Regions from separate parts of the Mycolicibacterium arseniciresistens genome, predicted to be linked through region 1. Evidence: riboswitches for the same ligand, from Rfam matches in the RefSeq annotation. Region 1 holds a riboswitch; the other holds the start of a gene.
What was found. Region 1 has a riboswitch for S-adenosylmethionine ahead of Q2100_RS01640 (hypothetical protein). Riboswitches for the same ligand answer to the same signal wherever they lie in the genome.
Positions count from the first base shown of each region.

Region 1 (5,897 bases):
GAGCACGACCTGCCGCTCCAAATGGCCGAGCTTGCAGCAGAACTCGAACCGGGTCACCGCTTCGACTCGATCGTCGTCGACGAAGCGCAGGACTTCGCCGACGCCTGGTGGGATCCGCTACTCGCGGCGCTGAAAGACGACGAGACCGGCGGCATCTACGTCTTCACCGACGAGGGGCAGCGGGTGTTCAGCCGTCACGGGTCCCCACCGGTGCCGCTCGTCCCGCTGCTGCTCGACCACAACCTGCGCAACACCCGCCAGATCGCCAACGCCTTCCAGCCGCTCGTCGATCACCCGATGCGGTTCCTCGGCGGCGAGGGTCCGGCCGTCCGGTTCGTCGCGTGCAGTCGCGACGAGGCCATGGACGCCGGCGACGACCAGATCGACGCCCTGCTCGACGAGGGCTGGCGCGAAGAGGACCTCGCGCTCCTGACCACCGGCAGCCGCCACCCGGAACAGACCGAGCGGCAGAAGAACGGACATAAGGCGTACTGGGACACCTTCTGGGACGAGAGCCAGGTGTTCTACGGTCACGTCCTCGGTTTCAAGGGCCTCGAGCGCCGGTGCGTCGTGCTCGTCGTCAACGACGAAGGCAAGTTCGACCGCTCCCGGGAACGGCTGTACGTCGGACTGTCCCGCGCCCGCGATCAACTCGTCGTCTGCGGTGACCCGGACTTCATCCGCGAGGTCGGCGGGCCGGAACTCGCTAGGCGGCTGAATCTTCCGACGCGCTGAGATGTTTCCCGGAGCTTCGCCCTTTCATACGAACCCCTCGTCGGTCAGCACCGCGCCGTCGATCGTGATCCGGTGCGCCTGCCCGGAGCCGCCGACCACGCGGCACCAACTCTGAACGTCCAGACCGCCGTCGCGCAGCACGATGTTGAACCCGCCGTACATGCCCGGCACGGGGAACCACAGCTTCTCACCCGGCACCTCGTGTAGGAAGCCGACCGATGGGTAGCGGAGTACCTCGCGCGGGTTGCGGCCGTCGTACAGGACACCGCGGATGCGGCCGTCGATGACCGCGGCGAGATTCCGGTCGAGCGCCTCGATCCGTCTGTCCGACAACGGGGTCGGCGGCGGCGCCAGGAGCTTGGCTACCTCCGCCTTCAACGGAGTGTCGCGGTCGTGGCGTTCGGTGAACACGTCGTAAGGCGTCCGTCCCTTGGCGTCTCTGAGCGAACGTAACGCGCCGCGGCCGACCAACCCAGTCACCACATCCGGCGAAGCACCGTGCCAAGCCGCCTGGTGCAGCGGCGTGAACCACGCCTTGCCGCCGGGTCGCCACCAATTGATGTCGACCGGCTGCTCGGGGTTGTCGAGCATCGCGAACACCGTCGGCCAGTCACCTGCCTTCGCCGCGTCGGCGAACTCGTGCGCGGTGGTCACGACGTGATCGACGAGCTGGCTCGGGTCCAGGACGCCGCGCCACACGAACTCAGGGTCGGGTTCCTCATCGTCGAATTCCGCGGTGGGCGTGGCGGCCGGCGGCTGCAGCCGCTGCAACGCCGCGCGGAAAGCGTTGTTCGGGTTCGCGGCGGGCAGGACCCGCACCACGTCGGCGAGGGCTTGGTCGACGCTCACACCGCGCAGCCGCGACCCGTAAAGCGCAGCGACAGTGGGTGTACGGCTGAGCGCTTCGACGCAGTGCACCAGCACGGTGCGGCCCTGCCGTCGAAGCTCCTCGACGGTGTGCACCGCGTCCAGCAGGACGAAGTCGAGGTGCGCATTGTCGTCCGGCGTGCTCCGGTCGATCAACCACACCTCGGCGTGTGGCATGCCGGTGGGAACGTCGCGGTCACCGACGCGGCACAGCGACACCACCGCGTCCACATCGGCAGGCAGTCGGCGCAGCGCACCGATGCCGCCCAGGACGACGCCCTCGTCATACGGGTGCCGGGCGAGGGCGTCGATCGAGTAGCCGGCGTACGAGGCGTCGAAGGTATCCGGCCTACCTCGGCGGCCGATGGCCGACGCCAGGTCGACCAGGCCGCGCGCCGTGAAGCCCGGCCACCCGTGCAGCAGCGTGCGCCACCGCACCGGAACCGCGGACGCCCCGTAGGCGGCGCCGAGAAGTCCGCCGGCGATCGCGGCGACAGTGTCGGTGTCGTAACCCGACCGGACCGCCGCGTTCAGGGCGAGCCGCAGGTGGTCTGCTCGGAACGTTCCGGCTCCGGAGTCCTCGGCGGGCACACCGGTCGTGACGATGGCCGACCACGCGGCCTGCAGCGCCGTCACGACCCAGCCGTTGTTCGGGAACGATGACGGCACGCCGGCCTCCGCGGCGTCCAGGCGCTCGGACCACAGCTTGCGTCGGTTCCCGTCGATGTGCCGCAACCCGATTCGGACGTCGATCTGTCCGGTGAGCACCGCGTGGCGGATGGCGCACGTCCACAGCACGCAGGCATCGCCGGCGTCCGGGTCGTAGTGGGTGAGCTCGCTGAGGGCGCGGGCTGCTTCGACCATCGCGTTCTCGTCGTCGAGGTACGCCAGCGCCACCGGGGCCGTCCGCATCAGCGATCCGTTGCCCGCCGTACGGCCGCCACTTTCGTGCAGCTTCTTCGCTTCCCGGCGTGCGTGAGCCGCGGTGAGAGCGCCGGACCGAGCGGTGGCACCGAGCACCTTGCGGGTCTGGATACCGACGTCCTTCGCCGTCAGCGACCAGGCGTGCCACCGCGCGACGATCGAATCCTGAGCTGCCTCGTCGCGGAGGTCGGCGCCGGTTGCCGCCACCTCGGAGATCGCGATGGCCATGGCCGTGTCGTCGGTCCACTCACCAGGCTCCCAGCCGCGGCCGCCGACCATCTCGACGTCGAGTTCCGGTCCGCGCGGCGGGTCGAATTCGTACGGCGCGCCGAGCGCATCGCCGGCAGCCGTCGCCAGCAGAACACCGACGAATCGGTCGTTACGTGCTCCCATGAGATCCCCCTCAACTATTTGCGCAATTCTGCGCTAATTACCTCACTGTACGCTGATGCACCGACATGGTTGGCGAAATGTTCCGGGACGGCAGCGGGCGGACGCTCGCCGACTACCCGCGGCCGTCGGTCGCCGTGGACACCGCGCTGCTCACGCTCGACCGCAGCCTCGGCTTGGTGGTGTTGGAGGTCCGGCGGCCGACTGGTCGCGGGTGGGCGCTACCAGGCACCTTTCTCCACGAGCACGAACGGCTGGCCGACGCTGTCAACCGGTCACTGTGGGACAAGGCGCATATTCGGGGTCTGCGGCCGCGGCAGCTGCAGGTGTTCGATGCTCCCGGTCGCGATGACCGCGGGTGGGTGCTGTCCGTGGCACACATCCAGGTGGTGCATGCGAGTCGGCTCGAGGATCGTTTCCATGACTCGACACGGTTGGTGCCGGTGACGCAACCGGGCCGGCTGCCGTTCGACCATGCGGAGATTGCGAAAAGCGCAGTGCACAACATTCGCTCGCGGTACAGCGACGAGCCTGACCCGGACCATCTGCTCGGGGATTCGTTCACGCTGCGTGAGCTACGGCTGGCACACGAAGCGGTGATGGGCCGGGAGCTACAGCGCGACACCTTCCGACGCACGATGGAGCCGCGGCTCGTCGCGACGGGTGAGACCACCGCGGGCGGCCGCGGGCGTCCCGCCGAGGTGTTCCGTCGAGCCGCTGCCGAGTCCTGATCCTCGGTTTTGCGCTCGAGCGGATATCGATGCGGTGTCCGACGCCGGCCCTTAGTCCCCGAGAAGGCGGGCGAACGCGTCCTCCGAAGCGCTTCGGCTCGGCGGCCATGTTGCCCTCCACGTCCTGAGCGGGATGTCAGCCAGTGGGTCGAAGGCGGCGGCGAGCCGCGGGTACTCCCGTCGGCGCCACTCCTTGAGTTCGTGATCGCCGTTCGAGAAGGCGGCGAGGCGCTCCTCCTGCACATGGCGGACCGCCGGCGCCGCACTGAGTCGCGCGCCGGCTCCGTTCATCAGGCTGTGCCGGCCCAGCGCGAACGGTCGAAACCCCCAACGCGCGACATAGGAATCATTGACCGCCAGGCAGGTCTCGCACGCCACGTAGGCCCAGCGAGACCGCCCACCCGCGGTGCCGCGAAAACAGATGACGCACAGATCTTTCGCCCGAGAGACGTCGTGCTCCGGCCATCGCTCGGGGTTGTCCTCGTCCCTGCACGACTGCCACCGGATGGGCAGGTCTGGCCGCGCTCTACTCCTGCGCTGAATCGGCCCCCGAATCCCTCCGCACGGGATGTGGACCGACAACTCGTCGATCCGCGCTCGCACTGCCGCATCCGCGGCGCTCAACTCCGGCTCGGTCACAGCTCACTCCTCGCGGCGACGCCGCGCGCGGGCGTCCACCTCTTGCACGCATCCGTGCCGGCTCTTCCCCTGGGGCACCGTGCGGTGGTCGTGCGGTTGCCGAGACGGCGGGCCAGGTACCCGTACAGCCGTCTGCTCGAGAGCTGATTCCAGGCTAGCGGGACGCACTGACAGGTGGATAGGTCGAAAGTGCGGGCAGCGGGTATCTATCGAGGGGCTTAAGCGGACAGCACGTAATGCCCCGGCCGGATCTCGTCTTCGCCGTCCCAACGGTATGCGACAAGATTCCCCGTTTTGACCGCACTGAAATCGACGCACGCGGAACGCCTCGTGTAGTCGCTGCCGGCCTCGGGTGAGCCGCTGCGCCAGTAGTGCCCGTAGAACACAGGGACGTCACCGCGGTACGTGTAGGAGCTCTCTGCCGGATCGACCGTGACGTCGGGCAGCTCCGGATACGCCTCGCCACTGGCAGTTCGGAAGTTGCCGTCCAACACCGCGAGCTGACGCAGTGTGGTCGCGTTCTCTCGCCACCACGCCACTCGGGCGCGACTGCGGGGGTGGCCGTCTTTGTCGTAGTAGGGCTCGAGCCGATGTTTCGCCAAGTCGATCTCGGGCCCCTTCAGCAGGACTTCGATTGCCTCATACAACGGGTCTTCCGTGTCCGAGGCGCGGACGAACTGCTCACGAGCGCTGAACCGATTCGACCCGAGCGCCTCCTCGACCACCCGCATCGACGGTTCATGCCAGCAGGCGTGCACCACGCGGATGTCGCCGAGATCCAGCCACAGCGGCATCGCCGCGAACCACTTCAGGTAGCCGGCGCGCGCCTCGCCGTCGACCTGGTCGAGGAACGCTCGGTGCTGGTTCGTGTTCTTCTCGGAGCGCGGCCGGAGATGCTCGCCGGGCCGGTCGGGATGCTCGGTGTCGTAGGCGACGGCGTTGAACTCGTGGTTGCCCATGACGATCTGGGCGCTTCCGCTGTCCACCATCCGTTTGACGGTCTCCAGCACCTGCAGTTGTTCGCCGCCGCGGTCGACGAGGTCTCCGACGAAGACGACTTGCCGACCTGGCTGCTCGTACGCTCCCGATTCGCCTACTCGGTACCCGAGTCGCCCCATTAGACGCGTCAACAGCGATGCGCAGCCGTGGACGTCGCCGATGATGTCATAGCCCGTCATGCTCATTCTCCCTTCAGAATTCGGTGAACAGGACGCGGTAGGTGTCGTCTGCGCTCACACAGTCGATGCTTCGTTCGCCATCCCGTTCCGTCAGCGTCACTCCGTACTGCTTCTCGGCTTCATGGAAGATCTCGAGCAGCAGTTCGCCCGAGACCACCGTGTCGATGTCGGTGATGGCGTACCGCGCATCCACCCTGTCGGCCGCGATGAAGTCGAGCACCACCCATGCGACATACGATGCGTGACTGACCATCCCGCCGTGTTGACCGAGCGACTGGCCTCCCGACAGATTCTTGATCCACAGATCTGAAGTCGTCATCGTCCCTCCCATCAGCGGCGGGCCGATTCGACCCGCAGGTCAAGTGGGGAAGAAAGAGTGGGCGAGTCTGCGAGCGAGCAGGTGCTTCGAGCTCTGCGAACTGCCTCGACAACT
Region 1 covers NZ_JAUMSQ010000005.1:54,897-60,793, reverse strand. The annotation lists gene Q2100_RS01660 (NERD domain-containing protein) at 1-735, shown strand, start outside; gene Q2100_RS01650 (ADP-ribosylglycohydrolase family protein) at 760-2,919, opposite strand; gene Q2100_RS01645 (NUDIX hydrolase) at 2,997-3,647, shown strand; gene Q2100_RS01640 (hypothetical protein) at 3,699-4,286, opposite strand; SAM riboswitch class IV at 4,320-4,430, opposite strand; gene Q2100_RS01635 (metallophosphoesterase) at 4,505-5,464, opposite strand; gene Q2100_RS01630 (hypothetical protein) at 5,478-5,783, opposite strand.

Region 2 (5,897 bases), on a different contig from region 1:
CACGCGACCACGGTGTTGTCAGCGACACGGAGACACTACCGATCCGATGCGGCGCCGACGTCACCCACCACGGCGCACCGGTCGGTCACTGCCGCCGTCGCAGCCGTGAAAGCCCGGCCGCGCCAAGGGCTCCCACTGCCGCCGCGGCCAACGCGCCGGTGACCCCGACGCCCTCGCGGACCTGCACCCGGGTGGTGATCTGGGCGGGGTCGGGCGGGCTCACCGGCGCAATGGCCAGGTTGTCGGTGGACGTGGCGGCCCATGCGGTGGAGAACAGGATGAGCCGCGCGGTGACGTAGGCGAACACCATCAGCCCGAGCACCGGTCCGAACGTCGCGCCGGCGGGGCCGGTCAGCACCGACTTGAGGTAGAGCGACGCGACCTGCTTGAACAACTCGAAGGCGATCGCCGCGAGCAAGCCCGCGCGGACGCTGCTGCGGAACGTGAGCTTCTCCCTGGGCAGCCTGGCGATCATCCAGGTGAACAACAACCACGAGATGCCGAGTGCCACAAGCATCGAAACCACCCGCAGACCGACGCCCAGCCCGGGGATGCCCTCGATGCCGAGCCAGGCGAGCACTCGCGCGATCAGTCTCCGATCGCCCAGCGCGGTCAACGCCACGGTGACCACGATGGCCACAAAAGCCGAGAGCAACGCAAGCAGATCCGACACCTTGGTGCCGATGAAGTTGCCCTGCTCGCCGTGCTGTTGCCACATCGCGCTCAGTGCCTCGCGCAGGTTGGCCATCCACCCGATACCGGCCCACGCCGCGGTGGCCAGTCCGATGAGGCCCAGCGAGGTGCGCGACTCGATCGCCGTGTTCATCAGCTCGACCAGTTGCTGGCCGAGACTGCCGGACACCGTCTGCCTGATCCGGTCCTGAATACCGGCGAGCACGTCGGGCTGGCGGGACAGCACGAAGCCGGCGATGGAGAAGCCGAGCATCAGGAGTGGGAACAGTGCGAAGACCGTGAAATAGGTGATGCCGGCGGCGAAGAAGTTGCCCTTCGACTCCTGATAGCGGTCCTGCGCCCGCATCACGTGGTCGAACCAGCCGTAGCGCGCGCGCAGGCGGTCGAGGATGCCGGGCTTGGCCTCGTCGGTCATGCCAGCCAGCCTCCCGTGTACGCGCCCTCAGCGCGATCGCTTGAGGAAACCCAGACGGTCGTATACCCGCTCGAGCGTCGCCGCAGACACGTCCCTGGCCCGCTGGGCACCGGCGGCCAGCACCGCCTCGAGTTCGGTGGTGTCGCCGAGCAGTTCGTCGACCCGGTCCCGGATGGGGGTGACGTACTCGACCACCGCCTCGGCGGTGTCCTTCTTCAGGTCGCCGTATCCACGGCCCTGGTACTGCTCGACGAGCACGTCGATGTCGGTGCCCGTGACCGCCGACTGGATGGTCAGCAGATTGGACACTCCGGCCTTGGCCTCACGGTCGAACCGGATCTCGCGCTCGCTGTCGGTGACCGCCGACCGGATCCGCTTGGCCGTCACCTTGGGGTCGTCCAGCAGGCTGATCAGCCCGGCGGCGGTGGACGCCGACTTGCTCATCTTCGCCGTCGGCTCCTGCAGGTCGTAGATCTTGGCGGTGGTCTTGGCGATCAGCACGTCCGGGATGACGAAGGTGTCGGAGAACTGCGCGTTGAACCGCTGCGCCACGTCTCGCGCGAGTTCGAGATGCTGCCGCTGGTCCTCTCCGACCGGCACCAGGTCGGTGTCGTAGAGCAGCACGTCGGCGGCCATCAGCACCGGATAGGTGAACAGGCCGACCGTGGTGGCGTCCGAACCCTGCTTCTGCGACTTGTCCTTGAACTGCGTCATCCGCGAGGCCTGGCCGAACCCGGTGAAACATCCCAGCACCCAGGCCAATTCGGTGTGCGCGGGCACATGGCTCTGCACGAAGATCGTGCTGCGCGCCGGGTCGATGCCCAGCGCCAGGTACTGCGCCGCGGTCACCAGGGTGCGCCGCCGCAACGTCTCCGGGTCCTGCGGGACCGTGATCGCGTGCAGGTCGACCACGCAGAAGAACGCGTCGAAGTCGTCCTGCATGCCGACCCAGTGCTTCACCGCACCCAGCGCGTTACCCAGGTGCAGGGAGTCGGACGTGGGCTGCACGCCCGAGAAGACGACGCGCGGTTGCCGGGGCGGCATCTCGACAGGAGAATTCATGATGACCCGATCTTTTCATGGCCGGCCAACGGCTTTTCGCCGCCTGTCAGCTGTACTCGACGGTCACCGGCGCGTGGTCGGACCAGCGCAGCGCGTAGGCGTCTGCCCGCTCGACCCTGGCCGCCCGCGCCCTGGCCGCCAGCGGGCGGGTGGCCAGCTGGTAGTCGATCCGCCAGCCGGCGTCGTTGTCGAACGCCCGCCCGCGCCACGACCACCACGAGTACGGCCCCGCCACATCGGGGTGCAGCACCCGCACCACATCCACCCAGCCGGAATCGAGCAGCTCGGACAGCCACCGCCGCTCGCCGGGCAGGAAGCCGGACTTCTTGACGTTGCCACGCCAGTTCTTGATGTCGTTCTCGGTGTGGGCGATGTTCCAGTCGCCGCACACCACCGCCTCGCGGCCGTCGCGGCTCATCGCGGCCATCCGCTGCGCGAGCGCGGCCATGAACCGCTCCTTCTCCAGCTGCCGGTCGGTGCCCGCCTCACCGGTCTGCACGTAGACGCTGGCCACGGTCACCCCGGCCGTGTCGACCTCGATGTAGCGGCCGTGCTCGCCGAACTCGTCGGACTCCATCAGGCGCATCGCGGTGACCGGGTGCCGGGACAGCACCGCGACGCCGCTGCGGCCCTTGACGTGCGGGCTCGCCGCGGCCAGCCGCCACCCGTCGGCCACGGCGGGGGCCAGCGCCGCGGAGAGCTGGTCGTCGTCGGCGCGGGTCTCCTGCAGGCAGACCACGTCGGCGGCGGAGCCGGCCAGCCACGCGAGCAGACCGAGGTTCTCGGTCGAGCGCTGCCGCACCGCGGCGCGGATGCCGTTGACGTTGACGGTGCTCACGATCAGCCGGCTCACGGCGCCAGACCCTAACGGACAATCTTGCGGTACCGGCGGTATCACCTTACTGTCGGGCAGCATGACCGAACGCGCACCGATCCACCTCGGCACCGGCGAGCCGATGCTGCTGCTGCACCCGTTCATGATGTCGCAGAACGTGTGGAAGGGCGTTGCCCCGCGGATCGCCGACACCGGCCGCTACGAGGTGTTCGCGCCAACGATGCTCGGCCACAACGGCGTGTCGCGCGGGCCGTTCTTCCTGGACAGCGCCTCGCTGGCCGACGATGTCGAGCGCAGGATGGACGCGCTCGGCTGGGGCACCGCGCACGTCGTCGGCAATTCGCTGGGCGGCTGGGTGGCGTTCGAGCTCGAGCGGCGCGGCCGCGCCCGCACGCTCACCGGGATCGCGCCGGCCGGCGGGTGGAAGCACTTCACCCCCGCGAAGTTCGAGATCGTCGGCAAGTTCCTGGCCGGCCTGCCGCTGTGGGTGGCCACCCTGGTGCTCCGGCAACATGTGCTGAAACTGCCGGTCACCCGCTATCTGACTCACCTGCCGGTGAGCGGGACGCCCGACGGCCTGTCCGACGAGGACCTGGCCGAGATCATCGACGACGTCTCCCATTGCCCGGCCTACTACCAGCTGCTGGTCAAGTCGCTGACGTTGCCCGGCCTGCTGGAGATCGCCGAGGGCAAGACCCCGACACACCTGGTGATCTGCGAGAAGGACCGGGTGCTGCCTCATCCCCGGTTCACCCGGCACTTCACCGAGCATCTGCCCGAGGGCACCGAGGTGACCCACCTCGACGGCGTCGGACACATCCCGATGTTCGAAGCTCCCGATCGCATCGCCGAGGTGATCCTCGGCTTCGTCGACGGGCACGTCGGCAGGCAACGCGCCACCGGCTGATTCGTTCTCCGTCAGCGCGCGTCGCGCCGCCTGCCACCTGCCATGGTGGCAGCCGCGGCGCGGCGTGCGTTAAGCTTCTGATCGGTCATGAGCGCCAGCGTCAAGCCCCGGCTTGCTGGCCGGCAACCCTCCAACCGCGGGGGGGTGCCCCGGGAGACGACCAGGTTGAGTAGCCGACTGATCCCTTGATCCCGTCGGCCACACGGCAAGCGCGGGTCCGCAGGTACGGGCCCCCCGACAGACAGGGAGACCTGGAACCGCCATGAGCACACCCGAAATCATCGACGACCCGGCGGCACGCTGGTCGTTCGAGACCAAGCAGGTCCACGCCGGGCAGACGCCCGACAGCGCCACCAGCGCGCGGGCGTTGCCGATCTACCAGACGACGTCGTACACGTTCCGCGACACCGACCACGCGGCCGCGCTGTTCGGGCTGGCCGAGACCGGCAACATCTACACCCGCATCATGAACCCGACGCAGGACGTCGTCGAGCAGCGCATCGCCGCGCTGGAGGGCGGCGTGGCGGCGCTGTTCCTGTCCTCCGGCCAGGCCGCCGAGACGTTCGCGATCCTCAACATCGCCAACGCGGGCGATCACATCGTGTCCAGCCCGCGCCTGTACGGCGGCACCTACAACCTGTTCCACTACACGCTGCCCAAGCTCGGCATCGAGGTCAGCTTCGTGGCTGACCCCGACGACCTGGAGTCGTGGCGGGCGGCGGTGCGGCCGAACACCAAGGCCTTCTTCGCCGAGACCATCTCCAACCCGCAGATCGACATCCTCGACACCCCGGGCGTCTCCGCCGTCGCCCACGACGCCGGCGTGCCGCTGATCGTCGACAACACCATCGCCACGCCCTACCTGATCCAGCCGATCAGCCAGGGCGCCGACATCGTGGTGCACTCGGCCACCAAGTACCTGGGCGGGCACGGCAACGCGATCGCCGGTGTGATCGTCGACTCCGGCACCTTCGACTGGACCAACGGCAAGTTCCCCGGCTTCACGACCCCGGACCCCAGCTACCACGGCGTCGTCTTCGCCGAACTCGGGCCGCCGGCGTACGCGCTCAAGGCCCGGGTGCAGCTGCTGCGTGACCTCGGGTCGGCCGCCGCGCCGTTCAACGCGTTCCTGATCGCGCAGGGCCTGGAGACGCTGAGCCTGCGCGTCGAACGCCACGTCGCGAACGCACAGCGGGTGGCCGAGTACCTCGCCGGGCACGCCGACGTGCTGTCGGTGAACTACGCCGGGCTGCCGAGCTCGCCGTGGTACGACCTCGGAAAGCGCTTGGCGCCGAAGGGAACTGGCGCCGTGCTCGCCTTCGAACTGGCTGGTGGCGTCGACGCGGGCAAGGCCTTCGTCAACGCCCTGACGCTGCACAGTCATGTCGCCAACATCGGTGACGTCCGCTCGCTGGTGATCCACCCGGCGTCGACGACCCATGCCCAGCTGTCCCCGGAGGAACAACTCGCCTCCGGCGTGACGCCCGGCCTGGTGCGCCTGGCGGTCGGCATCGAGGGAATCGACGACATCCTGGCCGATCTGGAGCAGGGCTTCGCGGCGGCGAGGGCGGGCAAGTGACAATCTCTGACGTGCACATTGCGACGCTGCCCGCCGAAGGCGAGATCGGCGTGGTGGACATCGGTCCCCTGACGCTGGAGAGCGGCGTCGTGATCGACGACGTGTCCATCGCCGTACAGCGCTGGGGCGAGCTCTCGCCGAACCGCGACAACGTCGTGGTGGTGCTGCACGCGCTCACCGGCGATTCGCACATCACCGGCCCCGCCGGACCGGGGCATCCGACCCCCGGCTGGTGGGACGGCGTCGCCGGCCCGGGGGCCCCGATCGACACCGACCGCTGGTGCGCGATCTCGACGAACGTGCTCGGTGGCTGCCAGGGCTCCACCGGACCGTCGACGACCGCACCCGACGGCCGGCCCTGGGGTTCCCGGTTCCCCGCGATCACGGTGCGCGACCAGGTGGCGGC
Region 2 covers NZ_JAUMSQ010000250.1:74-5,970, reverse strand. The annotation lists partial or broken gene Q2100_RS24240 (nitronate monooxygenase) at 1-28, opposite strand, end outside; gene yhjD (inner membrane protein YhjD) at 86-1,108, opposite strand; gene trpS (tryptophan--tRNA ligase) at 1,136-2,170, opposite strand; gene Q2100_RS24225 (exodeoxyribonuclease III) at 2,217-3,014, opposite strand; gene Q2100_RS24220 (epoxide hydrolase EphH) at 3,085-3,912, shown strand; SAM riboswitch class IV at 3,996-4,130, shown strand; gene Q2100_RS24215 (bifunctional o-acetylhomoserine/o-acetylserine sulfhydrylase) at 4,175-5,491, shown strand; partial or broken gene Q2100_RS24210 (alpha/beta fold hydrolase) at 5,488-5,897, shown strand, end outside.
Region 2: linked by a shared signal. The riboswitch ahead of Q2100_RS24215 (bifunctional o-acetylhomoserine/o-acetylserine sulfhydrylase) and the one ahead of Q2100_RS01640 (hypothetical protein) in region 1 are both predicted to bind S-adenosylmethionine.